One region of the Senimuribacter intestinalis genome, then DNA from elsewhere that is predicted to be linked to it. Evidence: predicted binding sites of a transcription regulator. Region 1 holds the regulator's gene; each other region holds the start of a gene.
What was found. The regulator LexA, encoded in region 1, represses DNA repair genes until DNA is damaged. The targets are predictions, from matches to a motif close to AGAACANNTGTTCT.
Positions count from the first base shown of each region.

Region 2: the regulator LexA is predicted to act here: its motif matches at 2,081-2,094, upstream of recA (recombinase RecA).
Region 3: the regulator LexA is predicted to act here: its motif matches at 1,485-1,498, upstream of uvrB (excinuclease ABC subunit UvrB).
Region 4: the regulator LexA is predicted to act here: its motif matches at 2,002-2,015, upstream of NFR88_RS13030 (DNA polymerase Y family protein).

Region 1 covers NZ_CALPCF010000003.1:122,052-125,753, forward strand. The annotation lists gene NFR88_RS03985 (sigma-54 interaction domain-containing protein) at 1-162, shown strand, start outside; gene NFR88_RS03990 (AEC family transporter) at 167-1,084, opposite strand; gene lexA (transcriptional repressor LexA) at 1,273-1,935, shown strand; gene NFR88_RS04000 (MFS transporter) at 2,182-3,555, shown strand; gene NFR88_RS04005 (ATP-binding protein) at 3,625-3,702, opposite strand, start outside.
Region 2 covers NZ_CALPCF010000006.1:25,156-28,857, forward strand. The annotation lists gene NFR88_RS07025 (nitroreductase family protein) at 1-73, opposite strand, end outside; gene NFR88_RS07030 (hypothetical protein) at 458-886, shown strand; gene recA (recombinase RecA) at 964-2,064, opposite strand; gene NFR88_RS07040 (competence/damage-inducible protein A) at 2,234-3,478, opposite strand; gene pgsA (CDP-diacylglycerol--glycerol-3-phosphate 3-phosphatidyltransferase) at 3,533-3,702, opposite strand, start outside.
Region 3 covers NZ_CALPCF010000002.1:206,985-210,686, forward strand. The annotation lists gene NFR88_RS02995 (YbaK/EbsC family protein) at 1-458, shown strand, start outside; gene NFR88_RS03000 (YitT family protein) at 464-1,336, shown strand; gene uvrB (excinuclease ABC subunit UvrB) at 1,664-3,640, shown strand.
Region 4 covers NZ_CALPCF010000017.1:58,728-62,429, forward strand. The annotation lists gene pyrH (UMP kinase) at 1-171, opposite strand, end outside; gene NFR88_RS13025 (hypothetical protein) at 474-737, opposite strand; gene NFR88_RS13030 (DNA polymerase Y family protein) at 734-1,984, opposite strand; gene NFR88_RS13035 (RidA family protein) at 2,285-2,740, opposite strand; gene NFR88_RS13040 (helix-turn-helix transcriptional regulator) at 2,982-3,698, shown strand; gene NFR88_RS13045 (hypothetical protein) at 3,700-3,702, opposite strand, start outside.

The DNA.
Region 1 (3,702 bases):
AGTAAGCAGCCTTGCACCTATCAGGAATACCTGGCAGCTTTCGAAAAACAACTTCTAACAAAAACCCTAGCCTCTTATCCGACAAAAACTGAGGCTGCTAAAGCACTTGGTATCACAAAACAGGCCCTCAACTACAAGCTGACCAGTCTGGGTTTGAAATAAATCCTCAGCCCATTAACGTCAGCAGCACTGGTATCATCGGTAGTGACAGCAAAGTTGTCAGAATCACGCCGGCAGACGCCAATTCTTCTTTATAGCCCTGTTCCGTACAACCCATAGAAACCATTGCCGCAACAGGCATCCCCAGAGAAATGACCGCAGCGCCTCGAAGGACTCCATCAAAACCAAGGAAAGTCATCACAACGTAAACCACCGCGGGAAAGAGTAAGAGACGAATGGCAGCAACCAAATACAGCTTCCTATCACAGGAAAAAACACTTTTGATAGAATAGGTACCAATGCCTGCGCCAATGACCACCATAGAAAGCGGAGATGCCATTTCTCCAATGAAATTGCAAACCTCCGCTGCACCGTCGGGCAGCTTCACACCGCCAAAGAACATAGCAAGCGCCAAAAGAGAAGCGACTGTACCGGGGTTCAAAAGTTCCCGCACAGAGAGTTTTCCCTTTGTCGTACCAGCGCCTTTGCAAATCTGCCATCTAGCATAAGTATAGTATAAAATGTCAAATCCCAGATGAAAAATACTCAGTTGAAAAATACAGCCACTGCCGTAAAGAGACGCTGTCACAGGATATCCCATATACATCGTATTTCCAAAGATATAAAACTGTTCATAGACAGGTCTGTCTTCCTTTGGAATTCTTGTCAGCACATTGATTCCCTTTGCAATAAACGGAAGCAAACAGTAAAAAACACCGCCGACCAGAACAAATCGAATCAAAAGTTCTTTGCCCATGGCGCCGTCCGCCTCACTGAGAGAAGTAAGAATCACCAGCGGCAGACAGACATCAATGACAAAAGTGCAAAGCTTCTGATTCACGTCCTTTGTAAATATGTCTTTCTTGTTCAAATAGTAGCCAACTGTAAGCGCTAGCAGTAATTTGCAAAGAGTAACGATAATCATAAAATTTTCCTTTATATATTTCCTGATAAAATGTATCGGCAGCAAATGCCAGCTTTTTTATTTTATCATCTATTCTGCATAATTGCAAAATCATTTTTAAATAATCGTGAACAAATGTTTACTTTTTGTTCGTTTTATGATATAATACGAACAAAGAATTTCAATTAAGCAAATAAACGGAGGGTATTATGAATCAGCTTAAAGAACGCGAACAGAAGATTTTAGATTTTATGAAGGATGAGATCAGAACCAAGGGCTACCCTCCTACGGTCAGAGAAATCTGCAGTGCTCTGAATATCAAGTCCACCTCTACCGCTCACAAGGACATCGCAAGCCTTGTCAAGCAGGGTTATCTGAAGAAGGACCCGTCCAAACCGAGAGCGCTTATGGTTGTCGACATGGAGAAAGAGGTATCAGAATCTTCGACTTCCACTGCACCATCTTATGCAGAGGACTTTCATCGCGAAGATATTATCGATGTTCCTGTAGTCGGCAGAGTTGCTGCAGGTACACCGATCCTTGCAGAACAGAATATAGAAGAAACCTTTCCGATTCCTGCCCAGTATGCAGGCGGTTCCAATTTCATGCTCAGAGTTTGCGGCGAGAGTATGATTAATGTAGGCATTATGGATGGCGACCTGATTCTCGTTGAACAGCAAAGCACTGCCAGAAACGGCGAAATCGTAGTCGCTATGATTGACGGCTTCGAAAGCGAAGCCACAGTCAAAACCTTCTACAAAGAAAACGGTCACATCAGACTGCAGCCGGAGAATGACACTATGAGTCCTATTATCGTGCAGGACGTCAAGGTTCTTGGCAAGGTCAAAGGTGTCTTCCGATATTTTAGTTAAACCCAATCATATCGCAGGAAGAATTTACAATTTTTTCCACACTTGACCCGATTTTTAAAATCTGTTAAAATAATATTATCAATTATATAAATGGCAAACGACACACGTAGAGCAAGCGCTCGTAAATCTGATTACGGTACAGGCTAAGCGTGTGTTTTTTATTGTCTCACGCTGCGCCTTTCCGAAGTTTTGAAAAGCGTTTAGTTTTGTGTGTTTATTCTTGTCAAAATCGAAAGGAGTTTTGAAATGGTTGAAACACACAACCCAAAGACGCAATCTGGCGCCAAAGAAAAAACAACCAAGTATCAACTAATTATCTTTGTTGCTGCCTTTTCTGCTTTTCTCGCAACGTTTAACGAAACGTTCTTAAATGTATCATTTTCTGCTGTCATGGAAGATTTTCATGTCAGTGTCGGCACTGTACAATGGTTGGCAGCCGCATATATGCTCGGCGCTGCAATCATGGTTCCGGTCTCTGCTTTTGCATATAAAAGCATTCCGACTAAAAAACTGTACTTATTTACCGTAGGTCTTCTCATTGTCGGCAGTGTTATTGGCGCTGTCAGCAGCAATTTTTCAGTTCTTCTCATTGGACGTATCGTCCAGGCTCTGGGTACAGGTATGCTGATTCCAATCGGCATGAATATCACGCTGGAAGTCGCTCCAAAAGAAAAACTGGGTACTTTCATGGGTATTATGGGAGCCATGACAACACTGGGACCTTCCAGCAGTGTCATCGTTGCAGGCGCACTGTTAGAATTCTTTGACTGGCATGTGCTATTATGGGTCTTCGGCGGCTTAGCTCTGCTTTGCTTCCTTTGCGGCGCAGTACTTCTGCCGAATATCGCAAAACTAACCCATCCAAAGCTGGACGTCTTGTCGGTCATTTTCATCAGTCTGGCACTGATCGGTATACTTTACGGTATTTCTACTGTTTTAGCAGGTAATGTGACCATCGCTCTTTTAGCTGCAATTATCGGCATTATCTTCCTGATTTTCTTTGTTAAAAGACAGGGAACTCTGACTGAGCCGCTTATTCAGTTAAGTCCGCTTAAAATCAAAGCATTCTCCATCGGCGTTATCATCAACATGATTTCCCTGCTGGTTATCTTCGCAATGAACATTGTAATACCATTGTTTATGCAAAGCGGCATAGGTATGTCACCGTTCAATGCGTCAATGGTGCTGTTCCCTGCTATTTGTTTATCTTGTGTGATTGCACCGATTGCAGGACAGATTTATGATAAAAAAGGCGGAAAAGTACTGCTGCCGCTGGGTTTCCTCTGTATCGGAGTTTGCACCGCTGCACTCTCTCTGGTTCACACAGAATCTTCGATTCTGCTGGCAATTTTGTACATTCCTGTTATCTGCGGTAGTGCACTGATCATCGGTCCTGTACAGTCCTTTGCTCTGGCAAAACTTTCTCCGCAGGAGAATCCTCATGGTGTCACCGTAATGAGTACAGGCTTTCAGATTGCGGGCTGTATCGGTTCCTCCCTCTTTTCAGGTGTTTTCGGACTCTTTGCTTCTGAAGCACAGGGATTCCCCGCTGTGGGCTTCCTTGCTACAGCCTTTGCTGCAGTAGGACTTATCCTGGCGGTCTGCGTAACTAAAGAATAATTGTGCAAAATCTCATAAAAAAGGCACTATGCAGGTAAAACTATTTCACTTTGCATAATGCCTTTTTTCTTATTTTTCCAAAAGCCAGTCCAGCACATTGACGACTTTAATCCCCTCATAATTTCCCGTAGAAAAACGATCCAGCGT
Region 2 (3,702 bases), on a different contig from region 1:
CCTCGCGATCCACAACTTCTGGCTTAAACTTTCTGATACTTCTTCTTTCCTTTATACAAGTAATTGCTTCCATAGTTTCTCCTTACTCAAATTTCCTAAAGTCACTTTAGTATACCTATTTTTTATAGTAAAGTCAATACGAGAAAAGCCTGCTTAGAAAGGTTACGAATATTGGATTTTCGTACCTATGCCGCTTTTCTGCAAAAAAGGTATCAAAAATTAGAGTCACTTTATACTAACCAAAAGGTTTTAAGCAAATACAACGAAATAGAATTGAAAGTCTTCGTTCTTTTTTCTTTTCTATGGTTCCATTTTCGTACAAACCTTTCATTATACAGAAGTAAATTCCTTATTTTTCATATAATGGATATAAATAATTTGCAGGTTTTCGTACCTTTTTCGCAAAAATCGCTTAAAAGTACTAATGGTGGTTTTCAAACTTTACCATGACAGCCATATGGCTGATTATGAATTGAACAGTGACCAGACACAAACTTTTGTATATGCGTGCCTTGCAGGCGTTGCACTTAATAATATTTTAAAGCAGTCCGGCATAAAATTTGGTATGAAATTAACAAATGGACTCATCAAAAAAATACCCGGTAGAGTTTTAACTAGAATAAACCAAAAAGTAGGATTTAGATTTATAACAAAATCAGGAACAAAAGGAATTTTTAATTTAACAAAAATGCTTCCAGGCGTTGGCGCTATTGTCGGCGGAGGTCTTGATTTTACAGAAACTAAAATTATAGGTAACCGCGCATATAAATGGTTCTTTGATAATGACTTTTCAGTTGACACTGATACCAACTATTTTGATAATGAAATAGATATTCAAGATATCGACTTTAATGCTCCAGTACATGATGATGAAAATGAATTATAAAAAACAGTATTCACAAAAAGCTGTGCGTCTTTCTCTTAAGGAAAAATGCCGCACAGCTTTCGCTTGCTGTAAATAAACTATTCGATTACCACACCGTCTTCATCAACCATCATGCCATCCATAGATACAGGTGCTGCTTCCCCTTGCTGTTCTTGCAGTGTTTCTAAAAGCTGATTCTGAACTTTGTCCAGCATGTCTGGATTCTCCTGCAGCCACTTCTTCACATTCTCACGCCCCTGTCCGATTCTATCACCGGCATAGCTGTACCAGGAGCCTGCCTTGTCAATGATTTTCAATTCTACTGCACTGTCCAGAACATCTCCGGCCTTAGAAATGCCTTCTCCATACATGATATCGAATTCTGCCTGTTTAAACGGCGGAGCAACCTTGTTCTTAACAATCTTGACCTTAGTTCTGTTTCCAAGCATCTGGTCGCCGCTTTTTATAGTTTCCACCCTTCTGACGTCAAAACGCATGGAAGAATAGAATTTAAGAGCGCGTCCGCCTGTGGTAACTTCCGGACTTCCATACATGACCCCGATTTTCTCACGGAGCTGGTTGATGAAAACCACACAAGTGTGAGAACGGTTTACATTACCTGCAATCTTTCTAAGTGCCTGAGACATCAGTCTGGCATGAAGACCCACGTGATTATCTCCCATGTCGCCTTCGATTTCGGCTTTAGGAACTAGCGCTGCAACGGAGTCGATTACGATAACATCCAGCGCACCACTGCGTGCTAGCATATCACAAATCTCCAGTGCCTGTTCTCCTGTATCCGGCTGAGATACTAAAAGCTCATCAATCTTAACGCCCAAATTCTTTGCATAGACAGGATCCAGCGCATGTTCTGCGTCAATAAATGCCGCCTTGCCGCCCTTCTTCTGTGCTTCTGCAACGATATGTAGCGTCAATGTTGTCTTACCGGAAGATTCTGGTCCGTAGATTTCTACGATTCTTCCCTTCGGCACACCGCCTACGCCGGTTGCCAAATCCAAACTGATGGATCCTGTCGAAATGGTCTCTATGTTCATCTTGGTATTGTCGCCAAGCTTCATAATAGCGCCCTGACCGAATTGTTTCTGAATCTGATCCATTGCGTCCTGCAATGCCGCTTCTCTCTGTTCTTTCTCACTCTTCGGGTTCTTTGCATTTTTTTGTTCTTTTGCTGTAGCCATACTTTACCTCCAATAAAGAACGTTTGTTCTTAAATTATAATACCCTATTATTTGCTTTCGGTCAAGGCTTTTTTGCATAAAAATTTTTTACAAATTTTATTTGTTCCTTAAGTCTCTGTCCGTTCATACTCACTATAACATATTTTACATTATATGTCAACAATTGAATTTAATTCCATGTCTGGTCAATCGTCTTATTTATCATGTCAAACATGCTGAGCACAGCGTAATGCCGGTTCCATTTGCGGCTCACATTGCGCATTCTGACTTCTTTTACCTCTGTATGACCATCAAAAACGCAGCCGATATAAATCAGCCCCACTGGTTTTTCAGGGGTTCCGCCACCTGGTCCTGCAATGCCGGTTACAGAGATACAGAGTCTGCTGCCAGTTTTTTTTGCAAGACCCTCAGCCATTTCTTTCGCTACCTGACTGCTTTCCGCCGTATACGCTGCTAACGTTTCTTCTTTCACGCCCAGCTCGTCCATCTTTGCGCCGTAGGTATAAGTCACAAGTCCCCGGTCAAAGACCTTTGAAATCCCGGGCGTATCAGTCAGCGCCCCGGAAAAAAGCCCTCCGGTACAGGATTCACAAGCTGAAACGGAAATATTTCGTTCAAGAAGTTTCTTTGCAACCACATCTGCCAATTCCTCATCGTCAACGCTGTAAATATACTCGCCCACCTTTTCAGAAACCTGTGCAATCATATTTTCCACGGCTTTTACGGCTTCCTCGCAGGTCGCACGCTTGGAAGCGATTCTCACGCTGCACTCGCCTTCCTTTGCGTAGGTGGCAAGGGTCGGATCCGTCTGCGCATCAATCAAGTCCAAAAGCTTGGTTTCCAACAGTGATTCGCCAATGCCGAACATGCGCAGGGTTCTGTAGTAAATCACGCCGGTCTGCAGCTTTTCCAGGTATGGACGCACTCTGTTTTCCCACATCCATGTCATCTCCCGCGGCGGTCCCGGCATACAGATAATCATTTTTTCATCCTCGCAAAGGGCTAGTCCTGGCGCACTGCCCACTTCGTTGCTGAACACCTCTGCCCTGCTAGGCATCATCGCCTGCTTATAATTATTAGGAGTCATCGGCTTTCCGTATGCCTTTGCTCTGGCAACCAGCCTCTCCATACTTGGCTCATGAAGCACCAGTTCATCGTGCAAAACCCTGCAGGCTGTCTCTTTTGTCAAATCATCTTCTGTCGGCCCAAGACCTCCCGTGGTGATTACCAGGTCACAATCGCGAAAAGCCATTTCAATCATCTCAGAAAGGCGTCCAGAATTATCACCCACCGTGTAATGATACATAACGTCAAAACCCAGCAGATTTAACTGCTGGGAAAGATATACAGTATTAGTGTTGGTAATCTGACCAAAGAGAATCTCCGTTCCGACACTTAAAATTGCAGTCCTCATCGCATGCTCCTCCACTTCCATGCAAAATCTTGATTATGCGTAACTCTCACTGGTTTACATAGAGAACACGCTTTTATTCTTCCAAATATATTCTATCCCGGAATATACCGTCATAATCAGGGAACCCCACAGGAATATTTCTCCTGCAAGCCCGCAGTACTCCTGAATCTGCGGCATACTCCCAAGAGCAGAAGTCAGAAGCAAAAGCGGCACTGCAATCATCT
Region 3 (3,702 bases), on a different contig from region 1:
AATATTTTGGGCAATATGGACTAGAAGATAGAATTCAGGAGTTTGACGTTTCTAGTGCAACTGTGGAATTGGCGGCTCATGCGGTAGGTGTTTCGGGCGCAAGAATTTGTAAAACGCTGTCTTTCAAAAGTGAAGACGGCTGTATTCTGATTCAGATGGCGGGAGATTCGAAGGTAGATAACCGGAAGTTTAAGGACTATTTTGGATTTAAGGCAAAAATGCTGTCTGCTGAAGAAGTGGAATTCTATACAGGACATGCCGTTGGCGGCGTTTGTGCTTTTGCTGTCGAAAATCCCAAAGTGCGGATTTTTTGTGATGTGTCTATGAAACGATTTGAGACGGTGTTTCCTGCCTGCGGCAGTGCAAACAGTGCCATCGAACTGACTTGCGATGAGATTTTCGGGTTTTCCAAGTCAGAAGCGTGGATTGATGTAAGTAAACTGCCAGAGGAGGAGTAAACTGCATGGAACTGACAAAAAAACAGAGAACAAAAAAAGAATTACGAAGAATTCTTTTCTGTACGGCAGGGGCACTCCTTTACGCTTTTAATCTGAGAAGCTTTGTTCGAACCGGGGGATTGTTTCCTGGAGGCTTTGCGGGAATTACGATTCTGCTTCAGCAGATTGCGGATACATTTCTGGGACTGTCCATTCCGTATACGGTACTGTATATTCCGCTGAATTTGGTTCCTATTTATATAGGTATTAAGTATCTGGGAAAACGATTTACATTTTATTCCGTTTATGTGATTGTATTGAGCAGTTTCATGACGGATATTCTGTCAGCTGTGACAATTACTTATGATGTACTTCTGATCTGCATTTTCGGAGGCATTCTAAACGGTGTAGCAATCAGTCTGGCGCTTTACGTGGGGGCCAGTGCAGGTGGTACCGATTTCATATCCATTTACTTCTCTCAGAAGAAAGGCATTGACGCGTGGAACTATATCTTTATGGGCAATGTGTGTATTCTTGTTGCGGCAGGCATTCTTTTCGGTTTTGATAAAGCATTGTACTCAATTATTTTTCAGTTTTGCTCTACGCAGGTTATACAGATGCTGTACAAAAGATATCAGAAGCATACGCTGCTGATTATCACGGAGCAGCCCAATGTAATTTACGGTAGGATCAAGGCGATTACCAACCATGACGCAACCCATTTTAAGGGAATTGGGTGTTATCAGGGAACAGAACGGAATATGCTGTATTCTGTGGTTTCCAGTGAAGAGGTAAACAAAGTTCTTGCAGCGATTATGGATGCTGATCCGGGCGCGTTTGTTAACGTGATTAAGACGGAACAAATTGGCGGCTGGTTCTATAACAGACCTAACGACTAACATATATTTAAATACAAAAAAGGGATGCATGACTGCACCATTTTCCTTAAACGGTATCCGCACCATTTATGAACCAATAAGGTCTTATGGTGCGGATTTTTACGTTCCACTTTGAGATGGCTTCCTTTAGAGCAAATTGAAAGAAAAACGAACATTTGTTTGCAAAGGCGATGAGTTTATGGTATAATAAACTCATTCTTGCAAAGAATTTTTTATTAGATTAAGATTAAGAAGGAACTCTTTTGGGTAAACAGATTGAATTGCTGTTTTTTACAGTAGTTCCAAAGATATTCAAGACAAAGACTGATTCATAGGGGAGGAACTTTCATGAGTCAATTCAAATTAGTATCAGAATATAATGCTATGGGTGACCAGCCACAGGCAATAGATAAGCTGGTCAGCGGGATTCTGGACGGAAAGAAGCACCAGACACTCATGGGCGTCACCGGTTCCGGAAAGACCTTTACCATGGCGAACATCATAGAAAAGGTACAGAAGCCGACCCTTGTTATTTCTCATAACAAGACGCTGGCAGCTCAGCTTCACGGTGAGTTTAAGGAGTTTTTTCCAGAGAACGCGGTAGAGTATTTTGTGTCCTACTACGATTACTATCAGCCGGAGGCGTATGTGCCGTCTACCGATACCTATATTGAGAAGGATTCCGATATCAACGACGAAATAGAAAAGCTGCGCCACTCGGCAACAGCAGCTTTGGCCGAGCGGCGCGATGTCATCATCGTAGCGTCTGTCTCCTGCATTTATGGACTGGGAAGCCCTTTTGATTATGAAAATCAGATGATTTCATTGCGGCCGGGGATGGAGAAGCCCCGCAATGAAATTTTGCGCAAACTGATAGACATCCAGTATGTCCGAAACGATTTGGAATTTGAGAGAGGCACCTTCCGCGTGCGGGGAGATATCATCGATATCTTTCCGGCAGGGTCCGATAAGGCAGTTCGCATAGAACTCTTCGGTGACGAGGTGGAGAGTATTAAAGAGATGAATCCGCTGACAGGAGAAATTCTGGGACTTAGGAACCACATCGCAATTTACCCGGCATCCCACTATGTTACCTCCAAGGAGAATATGGAGCGGGCGCTGGTTACCATAGAGGATGAGCTGGATCAGAGAGTGCGCTGGTTTAAGGATCGGGGCAAACTGCTGGAAGCGCAGAGAATTGAGCAGAGAACCAGATACGATATGGAAATGCTCAGAGAAATCGGCACCTGCAAGGGAATCGAAAACTATTCCCGTCATATCAATGGCCTTGCGCCGGGCACCAGACCGTATACTTTGATAGACTATTTTCCCGATGATTTTCTGCTGATGATAGACGAGTCTCATGTCATGCTGCCGCAGCTTCGTGCCATGTATGCAGGGGATCGATCGCGGAAATCATCGTTAGTAGAGTACGGATTCAGACTGCCGTCAGCGCTGGATAACAGACCGCTGCAGTTTGAAGAATGGCAGGGACTTGTCAATCAGGCAGTGTATGTCAGCGCCACGCCAGCATCGTATGAGAGAGAAAAGGCTGGCGGCATTACAGCAGAGCAGATTATCAGACCGACAGGTCTTTTGGACCCGCCGATTGAAGTGCGAAAGACCGAAGGACAGATTGACGACCTGATTGGCGAACTGAAACAGACCGCTGCCAAAGGAGAACGTGCCTTTGTCACCACTTTGACCAAGAAGATGGCAGAGAGCCTGACAACCTATTTGACCAATGCTGGAATCAGAGTCAGATACCTTCATTCGGAGGTGGATACTTTGGAACGCCTTGAGATTATCAGGGATTTACGCCTCGGAGAGTTTGACGTGCTGGTTGGCATCAATCTGCTGAGAGAGGGACTGGATATTCCGGAGGTATCGCTGGTGGCAATTTTGGATGCCGACAAGGAAGGTTTCCTCAGAACGGAGACTTCACTGATTCAGACCATCGGCCGTGCCGCTCGTAACGTAGATGGCAAGGTTGTTATGTATGCAGATTATATCAGCAAAGCTATGAAGGCGGCAATCGACGAGACGCAGCGAAGAAGAGGCATTCAGGCGAGATATAACGAGGAACACGGAATTACGCCGAAGAGTGTACAGAAATCAGTCCGCGCGGTCATTGAGGCAACCAAACCAGCAGAGGATGAGGGCAGATATAAGGGCAAGAAGCCGATAGAAATGACCCAGAAGGAACTGAAGGATTACGTAAAGGAATTAGAAAAAGAAATGAAGGATGCTGCGCAGAACTTGCAGTTTGAACGTGCGGCGCAGCTGCGTGACCAGATATTTGAATATAAGAGCCGGCTGTCATAAGGTTGGCGTGATTTGCGGCGCAACCGTCGGTATAGACTAGACGTAACATAGAGATAATTTTA
Region 4 (3,702 bases), on a different contig from region 1:
CCAGAAATTGCCTCCGCCCACAACGATGGCAACTTCCACGCCGAGATCATGGATTTCCTTGACTTGTCTTGCGACTTTCTGCGTCATCGCCTCATTGATTCCGAATTTGTCACTGCCGGCAAGCGCTTCTCCACTAATCTTCAGAAGAACACGTTTATATTTTGGTTCCATTCTATGCTCCTTTGATTTGTTTGCTCTGTGAGGTTATTCTAACATGACGACTCCTCTAAAAATAGAATCGCAAGTCATGCTTCAATGTTCTCTCAAGCGCCAAAATCTTCGATTTTGTTTGCGCTGTGAGGTTATTATAGCATGACGACTCCTTTAAGAATAAAATCGTTAGTCATGCTTCAATGATTCCTTCCTTGCGGCAACGCCGCTTTGAGATTATGGAATCATTATAACATATCTTTCCCTAAGGGTGAACAGATTTTTCGCTTTTATTGCCGACTTTTCCCATTAAATTTCTGTCGTCATACTTTATAGAGTTCCCACCTGCATTGTTCAATAATATATTTCAGCTGATAAATTTTTTCGATTCCGCAGATTTCTGACTGACAGGTGTAAATAAAAGCATGAATCCCTGCCAGCCTGCTTTCCTCCACACACTGAATCCGATCCACAGACACTGCGATTCGCTCGCCGGAATCCTCATAATACTTGAATTTGTATGGAACCGGCTTCTTATGGCCTGCAAAGACTGCAACTACGTCTATAGGTTTTGCCACGATCTTCATAGCTTATATCCTCCCATCATCACATAATTTCCATCATTGACGCCGCCTTCCAAAGGCTTCATATCCGTATTGACAAAAGTCCCTCGATAAATGGCTGTTTGCCCAAATCGATCTCTAATCTGATCCACCACTGTATTTAAGTTTTCATCTTCTACAATTCGCTGCAAATCATAGATAGACAGCTGGTACTCATCTTTGCGAACAAAAGCAGACAAATGAATACCTATCTGGCGAATAGGCTCTCCTTTCCAGCACGCAGAAAACAGCTGACACAAGTAATCGTAAATGCCAGTGGTGTCGTCCAGAAAAAAAGACAGCTGCATCTGATGGCTATAACGAATAAACCCATTAGTCTTAACGCTGATCCCGATCAGCGACGCCTTGCACCGATGCCTTCGCAGCCTGCTTGTTACTCTGTCGGTCAGTGCCAGAATATAGTGCTGCGCCTCCTCTTTATCCGTCACATCATAGGGCAGTGTCATGCTGTTGCTGAGACCTTTCTGCAAAACCTGATCATTGGGCACTACTCTATCATGATCAATTCCATTGGCGTATTCCCAGATCAGCTGTCCATGGCTTTTCAAAAGGCTGCGCAAAAGTGCCTTATCGCTATGTGCCAGGTCCCCTATCGTATTGATATTAATCTTTCTGAGTTTCCGCACGGATGCTCTGCCCACCATAAACAGTTCACCTACAGGAAGAGGCCATAACTTCTCTTCAATTTCTTTGCGATTTAAAAGCGTGTGCACCTTGTCTGGCTTCTCTAATTCCCCTGCCATCTTCGCCAGTAATTTATTAGTACCCACTCCGACATTGACGGTGAATCCCAATTCTTTTCGAATCCGATCCCTTATGCTAAAAGCGGTCTCTATCGCTTGTGCACAATTCCGATTGCCCCTGTCCAGTTCCACAAAGCACTCATCTACGCTGAAACGCTGTATCACTGGTGAATATTCCTGCAAAATACTGTACATGGCCTCACTGCACGCCAGATAAAGGTCATAGTCCGGAGGAAATACCTGCAGATTCGGACATTTGCGGAACGCCTCAAAAAGGCTCTCGCCAGTTTTAATCTGGTATTTTTTCGCTGCCATAGACTTCGCTAAAATAATGCCGTGACGATCTTTCGGGTCTCCTGCGATGACAGAAGGAATCTGTCTGATATCCTGTCCGTATCCCTGCTCCAAAAGTTTCACAGCGCTCCAGCTGAGATATGCTGAATTGGCATCCACATGTAAAATCGTCATCCCCTACACCTCCTAAGAGAACGTATGTTCTTTTCGTAGTTTCACTATATCACGTTCCTTGACTCCATGCAACAGGAAACTTTTCCCAAAATCTGCTTTCATGAGACCCTGCCTACTCCCGCATTTTACGCAAACAAAAGCAGAATGCGCGCTAACGGTTATTTGCCGTCAAACCAACATCCTGCCTTATAAATTTGCCATTTCTAGTATTGCAGAAATCCTTTGCCGCCTCTGTACCTCAGTTCACATTCAGCAATTCTCCCCCCCAGTCTGCAATTCCTCAAAATCATGGTTTGCTCTTTAAACTTCTACAATCGCCTCAATTTCTACCGGTGCATCCATAGGAAGCTGATTGGTTCCCACAGCAGTTCGTGCGTGTCTTCCCTTTTCACCAAAAACATCATAAAGAAGCTGCGAAGCAGCGTTTGCTACAAGATGCTGCTGCATAAAGCCTGTCTTGCTATTGACAAACACCTGGATTTTCGTAATGTTTTTTACCTTATCCAAATCTCCCAAATAGTCCTTCAGCGCTGCCATTAAATTGATAATGCATCTTCTCGCTGCCTCCTCAGCCTGTTCCATAGAAACAGTATCTCCTACCTTGCCGCTTACTAAAAGCTTTCCATCAACAAAAGGTACCTGTCCTGCAACAAATAGAGCATTTCCCAGTTGTTTTACTGGAATGTACATTGCACCTGGAGGAGACGCTAAGGGTAATTCTATTCCGAGTTCTTCAATTCTTTTTTCTGTAATCATTAAAATCACCTCATCTTTCATCATTGTCTTTACTAATTTGATTATACTCCGCAGGAGTTTGTTTGTCAATATTCAGTTGACAAACAGTCAATTAATTTCATGTCATCCTCTGCTGCATACGTCATCGATAGGATTCCCCTATCGGTTTTGCTTACAATATGTCTTGCTGATTGCCACAAACCATGGTAAAATAATACTGGTTTTGTCAAAGACAAGTTAGCTTTAGGGAGGATTATCGCCAATGAGTCAAAACAAAGAAAATAAACAGACCAAAGAACAAATTTTAGATTTTATGACCCGTACCGCAGAAGGCCTTGCACAGATGTTTGGTCACTCCTGCGAAACACTGATTCACGACATGAGTATACCGGGTCACCCTATTATCGCTATTTATAACGGTCATGTCAGCGGAAGATCTGTAGGCTCTACTGCCGATATTTTCGGTGATGATATCATGGCAGAAGGACACCTGCAGACAGTAGGAACACGCACTGCTCAAGCAGAAGATACAGATACTGCGCCTTATCATTTTAAGCCGGAAACTGATATCATCAACTCCCTCGCGATTACCAAAAATGGGAGATATATCAAGTCTACGACTTTTAACTATGTGGGGGAAGACTATCACTATGCACTGGGAATTAATTTTGACTACACGTCTTTAGGCAGCGCTATGTCCACCTTGGAAGGTCTCGTTGCCATCGGCAGCGATCTCAATGATGCCATCAAAGACTCCAGCAACAATCAACTGGAAGAAATCTTCAAAGACTGCCTGTCCATCGTTGGAAAAACGCCGCAGGCTATGAAAAAAAATGACCGTCTGCAGCTCATTGCCCTTTTAATACAGCGCAATGCCTTCAGCTTTCAGAAGTCAATTACATACGTTGCAGAGCAGCTGAACGTATCCCGTTATACAATCTATAAATACTGTCACGAAGTGGAGGAATCGCTTAAATAATTCA